4 regions of the Pseudomonas sp. 1 genome follow, and region 3 is predicted to be linked to each of the others. Evidence: predicted binding sites of a transcription regulator. Region 3 holds the regulator's gene; each other region holds the start of a gene.
What was found. The regulator FliA, encoded in region 3, starts transcription of late flagellar genes. The targets are predictions, from matches to a motif close to CTAAAGTTTNNNNNNNNNNNGCCGNTAA.
Positions count from the first base shown of each region.

Region 1: motA (flagellar motor stator protein MotA) is a predicted target of FliA. The motif match lies at 1,878-1,905, and genes of this name have one in related genera.
Region 2: flgM (flagellar biosynthesis anti-sigma factor FlgM) is a predicted target of FliA. The motif match lies at 1,571-1,598, and genes of this name have one in related genera.
Region 4: AC1MDC_RS07455 (methyl-accepting chemotaxis protein) is a predicted target of FliA. The motif match lies at 1,451-1,478, and genes of this name have one in related genera.

Region 1 is NZ_JBWXMQ010000026.1:57,677-61,240, forward strand. Features, by position in the region: gene AC1MDC_RS27185 (rhodanese-like domain-containing protein) at 1-229, opposite strand, end outside; gene AC1MDC_RS27190 (HDOD domain-containing protein) at 269-1,807, opposite strand; gene motA (flagellar motor stator protein MotA) at 1,975-2,826, shown strand; gene motB (flagellar motor protein MotB) at 2,830-3,564, shown strand, end outside.
Region 2 is NZ_JBWXMQ010000002.1:246,418-249,981, reverse strand. Features, by position in the region: gene AC1MDC_RS04265 (chemotaxis protein CheV) at 1-582, opposite strand, end outside; gene flgA (flagellar basal body P-ring formation chaperone FlgA) at 665-1,426, shown strand; gene flgM (flagellar biosynthesis anti-sigma factor FlgM) at 1,634-1,960, shown strand; gene AC1MDC_RS04250 (flagella synthesis protein FlgN) at 2,009-2,476, shown strand; gene AC1MDC_RS04245 (flagellar brake protein) at 2,572-3,318, shown strand; gene AC1MDC_RS04240 (MFS transporter) at 3,378-3,564, opposite strand, start outside.
Region 3 is NZ_JBWXMQ010000013.1:100,615-104,178, reverse strand. Features, by position in the region: gene AC1MDC_RS19945 (chemotaxis protein CheA) at 1-722, opposite strand, end outside; gene AC1MDC_RS19940 (protein phosphatase CheZ) at 760-1,548, opposite strand; gene AC1MDC_RS19935 (chemotaxis response regulator CheY) at 1,567-1,938, opposite strand; gene fliA (RNA polymerase sigma factor FliA) at 2,106-2,846, opposite strand; gene fleN (flagellar synthesis regulator FleN) at 2,843-3,564, opposite strand, start outside.
Region 4 is NZ_JBWXMQ010000004.1:21,254-24,817, forward strand. Features, by position in the region: partial or broken gene AC1MDC_RS07440 (HAMP domain-containing protein) at 1-626, opposite strand, end outside; gene AC1MDC_RS07445 (cell division protein ZapA) at 727-1,029, opposite strand; gene AC1MDC_RS07450 (hypothetical protein) at 1,026-1,256, opposite strand; gene AC1MDC_RS07455 (methyl-accepting chemotaxis protein) at 1,537-3,162, shown strand; gene AC1MDC_RS07460 (potassium/proton antiporter) at 3,464-3,564, shown strand, end outside.

The DNA of each region.
Region 1 (3,564 bases), on a different contig from region 3:
CGAGCTCGCCGAACAGTTCTTCGAGTTTTTCTTTGCTCGGCAACAGGCCCGGAGCCGGCGCCTGACCCAGCTGAGTGCGTTTCGGATCGACAAAACGTGCGCCGGGAATATGTCCCTCGGCGTAGCGGGCGGCACTGGTCAGATCCACCAGAATCAGATCGCGGGATTCGAGGCGCGGCAGCAGGTCGCTCGGCTCGATCACCAGGGCCAGGCCAGAGAAATCAGACATGTGAGGTCTCCAGAGCACAAAGGGGATGGATTGTAGCTGTCATTGGCCGCGCTGGCTAAAACTGTGCAGGGCTTTCTCGATGCACTGCGCGGTTTTGCCGAAGGCTTGTACGGTGATGTCGGCGAACGGCCCGCCACCCTGGTCGGCGACCACGATCATGATCACCCGGCCGTTGTTCACCAGCGAGCGCAGGAACAGATGTTCGCCACGAAACAGCGTGCGCAGCGAAGGTGGGAGCAGGGCGGAAAACTGGGCGTTGTTGTCAGGGGTGATCCGCACTTGCGCCTGCTGCGCGAGCAGGCGTTGCAGCACCGAACTCTGGCTGACGACGAAATTGAGCGCAGCGGCTTCCTTCGGCAACCCCGAGGTTTGATGGACGCGCAGATTGGCGTGGCTGCGGTCGGCCATCAGGATCATCACCCGGCGCATGCCGCTGGCGACCAGCGCGTCACGGGCGGCGACGGTCAGGCTCATGGCGTTGGTGAAACGGCTTGGCACGGCCAGCAGTTCGGCGCACTGCCGGCGCCACTGGGTCAGATCTTCAGCGGACGGCGCCGCCGCCGGGAGCATTCCGGCGGGCAGCCGACGGGTTCCCCACGGCCACAACAGCGAAACCGCCGGGTGCCACAGGTCCGGCATGGAATGAAGGCGAGCGCTGACGGCAGCCTGTTGGTGCAGCTGCTGTTGCACCTCGTCCATCGAGATTTGCAGGTAGAGGCTGGTCAGGTATTGCCAGCGCTCGCTGTGCGGACTGTCCCAGGCTTGTTGCGCCGAGAGGGCCAGGCCGTTGGCCAGCAACACGGTGTTGGCCGGTTGATTGAGCCAGCGGCGCAGGGTCGGATCGTCATCGAGGCGGTTTTGCTGGCGCAGCGGATGATCGACGTCGCGGGCAATGCGCAGCACCTTGACCAGTTCGCGCTGCTCGTTCAGCAGCAGTCGATAGCCTTGCTGCACCCAGATCGGCAGACGCCAGGCTTCCACCAGCGCTTCGCCGATTTTCAGCAGGCGCACACCGAACAGCTGCTTTTCCACGACGCGCGCTGATTCGCCTTTGTGGATAACCCGCACTTCCCACTCTTCAAGCAATTTGGGAAAGGTCAGCGCCAACGGCCACAGCGGCGACAGAAACAGCAGGCTGCCCCAATGAATGTCCTGCCAAAGTCGCGCCAGGCGGCTGGCAAAAAAGCCGTTGGCCTGTTGCGTGGCGTGCTGGCTGATCATCTGCAGCTGGCGCAGGGCCTGGGGAATTTGCGCGGCAGGTTCGGCGGGCAGGCGCGCCAGCAGTTCCTCGGTGCGGCCAAGGCCGAGGCGATTGATCGCCACTTCGAGGTTTTCCGCCGGCGCGGTCATGTTGCCATGGGTGTGGCGGTTGGCTTCGCGGATGATGCTCAGGGCCAGCGCCGGGCTGTCCTGCATCAGGTCGGCGATGTCGCGCAGCGAGCGGCGGTCATCTCGAATCGCCCGGCAGACTCGGTCATGGGCGTCTTGCGGTACTGGCAGGCGAACGCTGTCGAGCAACTTCACCCAGCCATCGAGTGTGGTCGGTTTCACGTGTGGGACGTTCGTTTCATTAGCCATGTCTGGACGAGATCTTCACTGACTGTAGACGCGCCCGGCATGGGCTAAATTGGCTTTTCGCCTGAACTGGCTATAGTCTGGCGCAGTTTTGCCGATAAGTAGAAGAAGAGATTTTTTAACTTCCGAATATGACCTTGAACCCGACTTAAACAAGTACCTTTCTACCTATGGCTAAAATTATCGGCATCATCGTCGTATTCGCGAGCGTGCTCGGCGGATACGTGCTCTCCCACGGCAAGATTGCCGCCCTGATCCAGCCCTTCGAGGTGATGATCATCGGCGGTGCGGCACTCGGTGCATTCCTGCAGGCCAACCCCGGTTACATGACGATGCACGTGCTCAAGAAGTCCCTGAGCATGTTCAGTTCGCGTTTCAGCCACACGTTCTATCTGGAAGTGCTCGGCCTGATCTACGAGATCCTCAACAAGAGCCGCCGTGAAGGCATGATGGCCATCGAAGGCGACATCGAAGACGCCGCCGCGAGCCCGATTTTTGCCAAGTACCCGGCGGTACTGAAAGACGAACGCATGACCGCGTTCATCTGCGATTACCTGCGCATCATGTCCTCCGGCAACATGGCTCCCCACGAGCTGGAAGGCCTGTTCGACATGGAGCTTTACAGCCTGAAAGAAGAACTGGAGCATCCATCGCACGCCGTCAACGGCATTGCCGACGGCATGCCGGGTTTCGGTATCGTCGCGGCGGTACTGGGTATCGTGGTGACCATGGCGTCTCTGGGTGACGGCGATCAGAAGTCCATCGGTCTGCACGTAGGTGCGGCACTGGTCGGTACCTTCTTCGGTATCCTCGCGGCGTACGGCTTCTTCGGCCCGCTGGCGCACTCGCTGGCGCACGATGCCAAGGAAGAGCTGAACGTTTATGAAGCCATCAAGGCCTCGCTGGTGGCTTCGGCCTCCGGCATGCCGCCGTCGCTGGCTGTCGAATTCGGTCGCAAGGTTCTGTACCCGGCTCACCGTCCAAGCTTTGCCGAGCTGGAACAAGCCGTTCGCGGTCGTTAAGCCATGGAAAATAACCAGCCAATAATCGTCAAGCGCGTCAAGCGCATTGCCGGCGGGCATCACGGCGGGGCGTGGAAGATTGCCTTCGCCGACTTCGCGACGGCGATGATGGCGTTCTTCCTGGTGTTGTGGCTGCTGTCCACCGCGACCCCGGAGCAGAAGATCGCCATCGCCGGTTACTTCAAGGACCCGGTCGGTTTTTCCGAGAGCGGTACGCCGTACATCATCGATCTGGGCGGCACGCCGACCCTGGCGCCGGAAAACACCCTCAACCCTGAAGTGAAGTCTCAGCCGCAACCGGACAAGGTCACGGTCGACACCGATCAGGTCGAAGGCATGGCCGAGCAGGTCGAGAAGGAACGCCTGGAGCTGCTGCTGCAAGAACTGCAGAACAAGGTCGACGAGAACCCGCAGCTGCAGAAATTCAAGGACCAGATCCTGTTCGAAATCACGCCGAACGGCTTGCGCATCCAGATCATGGACGCCGAGAACCGGCCGATGTTCGACTCCGGTTCTGCACGCCTGAAGCCATACTTCGAAGACATCCTGCTGGCCATGGCCGACACCATCAAAGCGGTGCCGAACAAAATCAGCATCAGCGGCCACACCGATGCCAAGCCTTACGTGGGCAACGGCGACTTCGGCAACTGGGAGCTTTCGGCCAACCGTGCCAACGCCGCGCGGCGGGCACTGGTGGCAGGCAGTTATCCGGACGCTCAAGTGGCTCGCGTGGTGGGT
Region 2 (3,564 bases), on a different contig from region 3:
CACCTGCTTGCGCGCCACCGACGAGTCATCGACCGTCAGCACCCGCAACGACAATGCCTTGCTCTGGGTCTCGACATCCACCACGCCGACCGAAATCGCTTCCGGCGTCGGCGCAACTTCCGCCAGCACCTTCTCGACGTCGATGATTTCGACTAACTGATTGTCGACCCGAGTCACAGCGGTCAGGTAATGATCACGTCCAGTGCCCTTGGGCGGCGGATGAATCTCCTCCCAGTTCATGTTCACGATGCGTTCCACCGAGCGCACCAGGAAACCCTGGGTCTTGGTGTTGTATTCCGTGATGATCACGAACGGACTGTTCTTGTCTTTCAAAGCTCCGGAGCCGGTCGCCATCGCCAGATCAAGGATCGGAATGGTCGCCCCCCGAATATTCGCCACCCCGCACACGACAGGACTGGACTTGGGCATCAGCGTCAGTTGCGGGCATTGCAGCACTTCCCGAACCTTGAACACGTTGATCCCGTAGAGCTGCTGACCGTCGAGACGGAACAACAACAGCTCCAGGCGATTCTGCCCCACCAGTTGCGTGCGCTGGTTCACCGAATCCATTACACCAGCCATGCCCAGACTCCTACCCCAACGCCAAGTGTTGTTGCGACGCACATTCATTGCTAAACGGCACGGCGCTTGCTTTTTAACTCGTATGAACGCTCAAACGACATTTTTCCGACGCCTGACATCTCCCCTCCGCAGAGGGCTTTGCGCGATGTCCGCCGTTTGCCTTTTTTTCGCTGGCAGCCCTGCCGGTGCTGATGCGGTTACCTTGCCTGACATGCTTATCGGCGTCACTCAGGGCTTTCTTGAATTCACCGTAGAAGACTATCTGGCTACCAGTCAAACGGAAGGCCGTTATGAAATCGAGGTCAAGCAGCTTGATCCACGCATGCGCATGCCTATGTGCGACAAGGAATTGACAGCGACGCTGGAGAGTCCGGCACGTCCTCTGGGCCGTGTCACGGTCAAGGTCCGCTGCGAAGGTGCCTCCCCCTGGACGGTGTTTGTGCCCGCTCAAGTCCGCCTGTTTCGCGAGATTGTCACCACCACGCGGCCACTCAAACGCGCCGGCATCATCGAGCCTCAGGACGTGACCTTGCGCGAGCGCGACGTCAGTACGATCAATCAGGGTTTTCTGACGTCGGTGGATGAAGCCATCGGACAGAAATTGACCCGACCAACGGTAGCCGACCAAGTCATTACCCTGGTGCATCTGGAACAGGCGGAAGTGGTTCGCAAGGGCGATCAAGTGGTAATCACCGCCCGCAGCGGCACCTTGGCCGTCCGAATGCCGGGCGAAGCGCTGGCCAACGGCGGCCTGAAAGAACAGATTCGCGTGAAAAACCTCAACTCCCAACGGGTCATCAAGGCGCAGGTCGTCGCGCCCGGCCAGGTGGAAGTGGCCATGTGAGCGGCGATGCAAACGGTTGCATGAACGGATATTTGAAAAGCCCCTGAGTAACCAGGCAGAAAACTGGCGCTGACCAGAGCTGTTCCCTAAACTGTGCCGCAGCAGGATCTGCAACGGCGCATGCAAGCTCATTGCTAAATGAGCCTAAAGTTTTCCAGGGGATGGCCGAGAACATGGCAAGCGTCCAAATTCCCAGAGGTTTTTAACATGGTCATCGATTTCAGCCGTTTGAACAGCTCCTCGTCACTTACGGGCAGTACACGTACCAGCAACGCCAAGGAAACCGCCGAAACCGGCACCTCCGCGCCGCTGAATACCCCGGCCGAACAGGCCAGTACCGCAAAAAGCGGGGAATCGGTACACCTCAGCAATGAGGCTCAACAGTTGCAGAAGGTCACTGACAAGCTGCGCGATCAGCCTGCCGTCGATAAAGCCCGCGTGGCCGAGTTGAAAGCAGCGATTGCCGATGGCAGCTACAAGGTCGACAGCAACCGTGTAGCCAGCAAACTGCTTAATTTCGAAGCCCAGCGCTAGGCCTCGGTCAGCGCCAGGCTTTTGGACGCTTAAAACCCAAGGCCAGCCATGCACGACACTAATTTATTGCAACTGATCACCGACGACTTTGCTCCAGCTCAACAATTGCTGGAGTTACTGCAAACCGAGTCCCTCGCCTTGCACGGTCGCGACATGCCTCTGCTGGAAGAAATTCTGGCGCGCAAACAGGCATTGATCATTCTGCTCGAACAGCATGGCCGCAAGCGCAGCGAAATCCTCGCCAGTCTCAATCTGTCGCTCGACCGCGCCGGCCTGGAACAACTGGCCAGTCAGTCGAGCATCGGCGACCAGTTGCTCAGCCAGAGCGACGTCCTCACCGACCTGATTGCCCAGTGCCAGGCAGCCAACGCCAAGAACGGCCAGTCGATCATCATGCAGCAGGCCGCCACCGCCAATCAGCTGAAAATCCTCACCGGCGGCGAGCCTCCCGCGCTCTACGATGCCAGTGGCACCTTCTCCAAACTGCAGAAACCACGCGCGCTCAGCCAGGCGTGATGCTTTCTTCAATGCTTGCGCCCTATCAACGTGCGAAACATGCTGGCAAAATACTGGCCAGCCGTAGTCAAATTTTGTCTGGAGATTGATTTAACGTGTCCAACGTCCTCAGCGCGGATGATGCTCCGCAGCCCCCAAAGGTGCTCACCACACCTCTGGAAATCTCCAGCAACCTGCGCCAGCTGCAAGAGAGCCACGATCCGCTGATCATCACCTTCCACGAGCGCAGCCAGCGCTTCCAGAGTTACCTGATCAAGGTTGACCGGGAAACCGCCACGATTGCCCTGGACGAAATGATCCCGCGCGATGGCGAACGCTTCCTGCTCGCCGGCGAACCGTTCAAGGTCGAAGGTTTTCATGACGGCGTGCGCATTGCCTGGGAATGCGACGGCAAGCTGAACATCGAAGAATCCAGTGGCGACCGCTTCTACACCGGCGACCTGCCCACCGAAGTGGTTTATCACCAGCGCCGCAACGCCTTTCGCGCAGCCCTGAAGCTGACCGATCTGGTCAGCGTCGTGCTCGGTGGCGAAAAGCTCAAGTCACCGATCGACGGCAAGCTGCTGGATATCTCCGCCACTGGCTGCAAACTGCGTTTCGAAGGCGACATCACCGACCGCCTGCAACTGGGCCAGGTCTACGATCGCCTGATCGCCGCACCGCTGTTCGGCAACCAACCGGCCTCGGTCGAGCTGCGTTACCTGCATTTCGAAGAAAAACTCAACATCACCTTCGCCGGCCTGCGCTTTCACAACATCAGCGGCCCGGCGGCCCGCAACGTCGAGCGTTTCGTTTATCAGCTGCAACGCGAAGCGCGTCGGTTTGATAAAGACGACTTCTGATCGGAAGGCATGAAAAACGGGCAGTCATTGCGGTGACTGCCCGTTTTTTTATGCGCGGATCAAGGCCTGGCGGGGCTGATGTCCGGCCCTTCGCCCTCGACTGTCGAGTCGGTTGGTGTGACAGGTTCCGGCTCCGGTTCAGGAGCGACCGTATTCTGCATCTGCTCCTGCACCACCTGCTCGTCTACCCGTGGGTCAAGCGCAGCCACCAGCGGCGAACTGGACATGCTGTCCGGCATCGCCACG
Region 3 (3,564 bases):
TCGTCGGTGATGTCCGAGCTGTCGCCCGCCGCCGGAGCAGCCGGTGCAGCGGCCGCCGGGGCCACGGCGTCGACCGCGAACTGGCCCTTGCCATGCAACTGGTCGAGCAGCGACTCGAACTCGGCGTCGGTGATTTCATCGCTGGCCGCCTCGTCGGAAGCAGGCGTGGCGGCAGCCGCCGGGGCCTCGGCTTCAGCCTTGACGGCGCTCAGCGAGTCCAGCAACTGTTCAAATTCGTTATCGGTGATGTCGCCGGAGTCGCCGGTTTCGTTTTCAACGACCAGCTCTTCGATCATCTCGGCAACGGGCGAAGCCGGGGCTTCATCCGCCGATTGCGGCTCGGCCAGGCGCGCCAGAGCGGCCAGCAGTTCCGGGGTGGCGGCGGTGATCGGGCTGCGATCACGGACTTCGCCGAACATGCTGTTCACCGCGTCCAGCGCTTCGAGCACCACGTCCATCAGTTCTGCATCGACGCGTCGCTCACCCTTGCGCAGGATGTCGAACACGTTTTCGGCGATGTGACAGCACTCCACCAGCTCGTTGAGCTGAAGGAAGCCGGCGCCCCCTTTTACAGTGTGGAAACCGCGAAAAATTGCGTTGAGCAGATCTGCGTCATCCGGGCGGCTTTCCAGCTCGACCAGTTGTTCGGACAGTTGCTCAAGAATCTCGCCGGCCTCAACCAGGAAATCCTGAAGGATCTCTTCATCGGCGCCGAAGCTCATTAATGGGGTGCTCCTACAGGTCTAAAAACCCAGAAAACTAAAATCCAAGGCTGGATAACAAATCGTCCACATCGTCCTGACCGGACACAACGTCTTCTCGTTTATCGGCATGAATCTGCGGACCTTCACCCTGCGAGAGATGTTTTTGTGGATCTTTTTCAGCAAGCATCGCCGCACGGTCATGTTCGATGCCCGCAAAGCGGTCCACCTGGCTGGCCATGAGCACGAGCTTGAGCAGGTTGCTTTCGACTTCGGTGACCAATTGGGTCACACGCTTGATCACTTGACCGGTGAGGTCCTGGTAATCCTGGGCGAGCAGAATGTCGTTCAGATTGCTCGACACCGCGCGGTTGTCCGCGCTGCTGCGTGCCAGAAAACCGTCGACCCGGCGCGCCAGTTCACGGAACTCTTCAGCCCCGACCTCACGGCGCATGAAGCGGCCCCAGTCGGCGCTCAAGGCCTGGGCTTCGTCAGCCAGGCCATTGACCACAGGGGTCGCGCTCTCCACCAGATCCATGGTGCGGTTGGCGGCAGCTTCGGTCAGTTTGACCACGTAGCCCAGACGCTCGGTAGCGTCGGTGATTTGCGACACTTCCTCAGCCTGCGGCATGTGCGGATCGATCTGGAAATTGACGATCGCACTGTGCAGTTCACGCGTGAGCTTGCCCACTTCCTGGTACAGGCCACGGTCACGGGTCTGATTGAGCTCATGGATCAGTTGCACCGCGTCGCCGAACCTGCCCTTTTCAAGGCTTTCGACCAGTTCGACCGCGTGTTTTTTCAGGGTCGACTCGAAGTCGCCCTGTGAAGATTCTTTATGCTCCATAGCTCCCCCGCGCGTTCATCAGCCGATGCGTTCGAAAATCTTCTCGATTTTTTCTTTCAACGCCTGGGCCGTGAAAGGTTTGACCACATAGCCGTTCACGCCGGCCTGGGCCGCTTCGATGATCTGCTCGCGCTTGGCTTCAGCGGTCACCATCAGCACCGGCAGGTGCTTGAGTTTTTCATCGGCGCGCACGTGGCGCAGCAGGTCGATACCGGTCATGCCGGGCATGTTCCAGTCGGTCACCAGAAAGTCGATGCTGCCGCTGTTGAGCACCGGAATGGCGGTGGTGCCATCGTCGGCTTCAACGGTGTTGGTGAACCCCAGATCACGCAACAGGTTCTTGATGATCCGCCGCATCGTTGAGAAGTCATCAACGATGAGGATTTTCATGTCTTTGTTCAATTCGACCTCCAAGCAGTCTTAAACGCGCCCAGCACCTGGACGCGCCATTTCAATCAATCCGGCAAAACACTCGATGACTGTCTGGAGCACAACAGATCGAGACCGGTGCCGTTCACCACCGCACCAGCCTCGTTCGCAGTGTCCCCACACTGCCTTCAGCGCGCTCGCCACTCCCCCAAACGCCCCCGCAAGCGGGCCGCGCACTGGCTGTGTAACTGGCTGACCCGCGATTCACTGACGCCAAGGACTTCACCGATCTCCTTGAGGTTCAGCTCTTCGTCGTAGTACAGCGCCAACACCAGTCGCTCACGCTCCGGCAAATTGGCAATCGCGTCCGCCAGCGCGGCCTGGAAACGTTCGTCCTCCAGATCGCGCGACGGCTCCAGATGAGCACTGGCGCCATCCTCGTGCAGCCCTTCGTGTTCGCCGTCCTGCAACAGGTCGTCGAAACTGAACAGCCGGCTGCCCAGGGTGTCGTTCAAAATCCCGTAGTAATCGTCGAGACTCAATTGGAGTTCGGCCGCAACTTCGTGATCTTTAGCGTCACGGCCGGTTTTAGCTTCAATTGCTCGAATCGCGTCGCTGACCATGCGCGTATTGCGGTGAACCGAGCGCGGTGCCCAGTCCCCCTTACGGACTTCATCGAGCATCGCACCGCGGATCCGGATGCCCGCGTACGTTTCAAAACTGGCGCCCTTGCTCGCGTCGTATTTGGTCGAGACTTCAAGCAGGCCGATCATCCCGGCCTGGATCAGGTCTTCGACCTGCACACTGGCCGGCAATCGCGCCAGCAAGTGGTAGGCGATGCGCTTGACCAGCGGCGCGTAACGCTCGATCAGCTCGTACTGCGCATCACGCGCCGACTTTTTGTAAAGGTTCATACCGCTGGCGGTCATAGCACAGGTCCTGCCGTTTGCTGCACGAGGCGCTCGACGAAAAATTCGAGGTGGCCGCGCGGGTTGGCGGGCAGCGGCCAGGTGTCGACCTTCTGTGCGATCGCCTTGAACGCCAGTGCGCACTTGGAACGCGGGAAGGCTTCATAGACCGCACGCTGCTTCTGCACCGCTTTGCGCACGCTTTCGTCGTAGGGCACCGCGCCGACGTATTGTAGGGCGACGTCGAGGAAGCGATCCGTGACCTTGGTCAACTTGGCGAACAGATTGCGACCTTCCTGCGGGCTCTGGGCCATGTTGGCCAGGACGCGGAAGCGGTTCATGCCGTAATCGCGGTTCAGCAGCTTGATCAGCGCGTAGGCGTCGGTGATCGAGGTCGGCTCGTCGCAGACCACCAGTAACACTTCTTGCGCTGCGCGAACGAAACTGACTACCGAGTCACCAATACCTGCAGCGGTGTCGATCACCAGCACGTCGAGATTGTCGCCGATGTCGCTGAAGGCCTGGATCAGGCCGGCATGCTGGGCCGGGCTCAAGTGAACCATGCTCTGGGTGCCGGAAGCGGCCGGCACGATGCGGATCCCGCCGGGGCCCTGCAACAGCACGTCGCGCAGCTCGCAGCGGCCTTCGATCACATCGGCCAGGGTACGTTTGGGGGTGAGGCCCAGCAGAACGTCGACGTTCGCCAGCCCCAGGTCGGCGTCCAGCAGCATGACCCGAC
Region 4 (3,564 bases), on a different contig from region 3:
ACGAGATAGACCTTGCCGCGTTCGCCGAAACTGAAGTTGTGGATCAGCTCGGACAGCTCTTTCATGCTCAGTCCGAGCCCCGCAACGCCGACCACTTTGCCGGCCTGCTCCACCTTCAAGTCGATGAACAGCGCCAGCTCTCCGGTAGCTCCGTCGTTGTCGATGTTGAGAGTTCGAGGCTGGTTGCTGTCGAGAAACGAGTAGAACCACGCATCGGCCGGTTTGTCGCGACTGAGGGTGCGATCCAGGCCTTTTTCGGTGATGTAGTGATTGGATTCGGTGCCAATGATCAGCGCCGTGAAAGCCTTGTGTTCGGCGCGGATACCTTCCAGATACTGCGCGAAGCCGGCCGTTTTGCCGGAGTCTTCACCATTGGCCAGCCAGTCGCGGACCATGGTGTTGCTGGCGATGTCTTTGGCGGCGGTGAGGGGCTGAACGAGGATACGTTCGATGTCGTTGCGCGTCGCTTCGATGCTCGACGGCAACGCCTGTTCGACCAGATAGCTCTGGGCGAGGCGGTTGACCACCAGGGTATAAATGCCAACCACGATCAAGATGCTGACCAGCAGAGCGGTGCCCATGCCGAGGATCAGCTGCCATTGAATACTGCGACGCCAGAACTGCATGGAGCACCCCCAAAGAATAAGAGGCTGAAACACTGCAACAGCCGTGCCGATTGTATACAGCTCAATCGACAATCTTATTCTTTGGTTGTGCGCAACCCCATCAACCCTGATTGATGGTCTTGGCGATGGTCTCGACCGTGGCGCTGACTTGCTCTTGGTAACGCTCGAGTTCTTCCTGATGCTGCTTCTTCATTTCAATCTGCTGCGAGCACAGATTCATCGCCGCCAGCACCAGCAGGCGGTCGCCGATCAGGGTCGGGTATTTGCGCTTGGTGTCGGCCAGTGCGGCCTTGAGCATCAAGGCCGCGTCCAGCAGGGTCTGTTCTTCCCCGGCCGGTGCCTTGATCGAATAGTCCTCCCCCATGATGGAGATGACTTTTACCCCTGCTGTGCCGTGGTTCATGCGCTGACAGGACCGGCGTTGACGCGATCAACCAGGGCCTGGATGCGTGCGGCGGTGGCGCCGTGCTTTTCTTCCTGTTCCATCAGGCTCAGTTGCAGGCTTTCGTTTTCATCCTTGGCCCGGGCCAGTTCCGTGGACAGGGTCTGGTTGGTTTCCGACAGGGTCTGGTTCTGTTGCACCAGATCGCTGACGAGCTGTTCCAATTGGCTGAGGGATGCTTCCAACATTTTGATATTCCAAGCGTTTTTCAAAGGGCGCGTACGATAAAGAAAAGTCGTCGTGGATGCCAGGATTAAACCGGCGCAAGGCCTTGATTTTCCTGGCGGCTCGACCGTTCTCGCGAGTCTTAGAGACTGTGATCTGCCGATCTGGTTCCTGCACTTCGTCGCTTGCGTGCGGATGCGACAAATACGCACACCGACTCAAGACTTTAGTCGTATGACCGATAAGTCACCCAACAGCAGTCTCAGCCCGCACGGATGCGGCCCTTCTTTGGTATCCGCCTCCATGTCCCTTCGCAATATGAACATCGCCCCCCGGGCGTTCACCGGTTTTGCCCTGATCGGCGGCCTGATGCTGATTCTCGGCATATTCGCCCTGAACCAGATGAGCAAGATCCGCGCAGCAGGCGAAGACATCGCCACCGCCAGCGTGCCTTCGATCAAGGCCCTGGACGAATTCACCCAGTTGACCCTGCGCCTGCGCGTGCTGTCGTATCGGTTGCTGATCAACCGTGAGCCGGACGTCCAGCAAAAAACCATCGAGCTGTTCGATTTGCGCAACCGGCAGATCGCCGACGCGCAACGCGCCTACGAGCCGCTGATCGAAGGCCCGCAAGAACGCGCGGCTTACGATCAGTACGTGCAATTGCTGGCGCAGTACCGTCAACTCGAAGACCGCATGAAGACTCTGTCGCGCAACAATCAGGTCGACGAATTGCGGCAGATGCTCAACACCGATTTGCTCGCCAACTCCGAAGCGGTGAATACCGCCCTCGCGCGTTTGCTGGAGATCAACACCCAACAGATCGCCGAGACCAATCAGGGCGCCACTGATCAGTATTCGATGTCGTTCAATCTGGTGGTGACGCTGCTGGTGATTGCCACCGGCCTGACCTTGCTGTTCGCCTGGCTGCTGACCGTCAGCATCACCAAGCCGATCGCCAAGGCACTGGATGCCGCGGAAACCATCGCCGAAGGCAACCTGACCCAGCCGATCCATGTGGATGGCAGCGACGAAGCCGGACGCCTGCTGGCGGCCATGGCCAAGATGCAGTCGAAACTGCGCGACACCCTGCAGCGGATTTCCGGCTCGGCTACGCAACTGGCGTCCGCCGCCGAAGAGCTCAACAGCGTCACCGACGAAAGCGCCCGTGGCCTGACCCAGCAGAACAACGAAATCGAGCAGGCCGCCACTGCGGTCAACGAAATGACCAGCGCTGTTGAAGAAGTCGCGCGCAACGCCGTCAGCACGTCCGAAGCTTCGAAGAATGCCACCACCTCCGCCGGCGACGGCCGCGATCTGGTGCAGGAAACCGTCAGCGCCATCGAACGCATGAGCGCCGACGTGCAGAGCACTGCGACACTGATCGGCGATCTGGCCAACGAATCCCGCGATATCGGCAAGGTACTGGACGTGATTCGCGGCCTGGCCGACCAGACCAACCTGCTGGCACTCAACGCTGCGATTGAAGCGGCCCGTGCCGGTGAGGCCGGTCGTGGTTTTGCCGTGGTGGCTGACGAAGTGCGGGCCCTGGCGCATCGCACCCAGCAGTCGACCAGTGAAATCGAGCGCATGATCGGCAGCATCCAGAGCGGCACCGAACACGCGGTGGATTCGATGCGCAACAGCACCGAGCGCGCCGAGTCGACCCTGAACATCGCCCGTGGCGCCGGCCTGTCGCTGGACACCATCAACACCGCCATCGTGGAAATCAACGAGCGCAATCTGGTGATCGCCAGCGCCGCCGAAGAACAGGCGCAAGTGGCGCGGGAAGTGGATCGCAACCTGGTGAACATCCGCGATCTGTCGGTGCAATCGGCGACCGGCGCGAATCAGACCAGTGCGGCGAGTAACGAACTGTCGCGTCTGGCGCTGGATCTGAACAATATGGTTGGGCGGTTTAGCCTCTAAGCCTCTGCATCGATCGTTCCCACGTCGAACCGTCTGCGTGGGAATACAGTCGCCCTCCGCGTTGATCGTTCCCACGCTCTGCGTGGGAATGCAGCCCGGGACGCTCCGCGTCCCAGAAGCGGACGCAGAGCTGTCCATTGAAGCATTCCCACGCGGACGGTTCGACGCCTCGACGTGGGAACGATCGCCTCCTCTGGTACAAAACCTTTTTGACAGCATCACATTTCAACAGGTTAGAATCGCTGGCACGCAGACTGCATGGTCAGTTTGTGCCCGTCTTTCCGCTTCTGGAGTACTGCCTTTGAATGCGACGACCATCAACAGCCTGTTCTTGATCGGCGCGTTGCTGGTAGGCGCAAGCATTCTTGTCAGCTCCCTTTCCTCCCGTCTCGGCATCCCGAT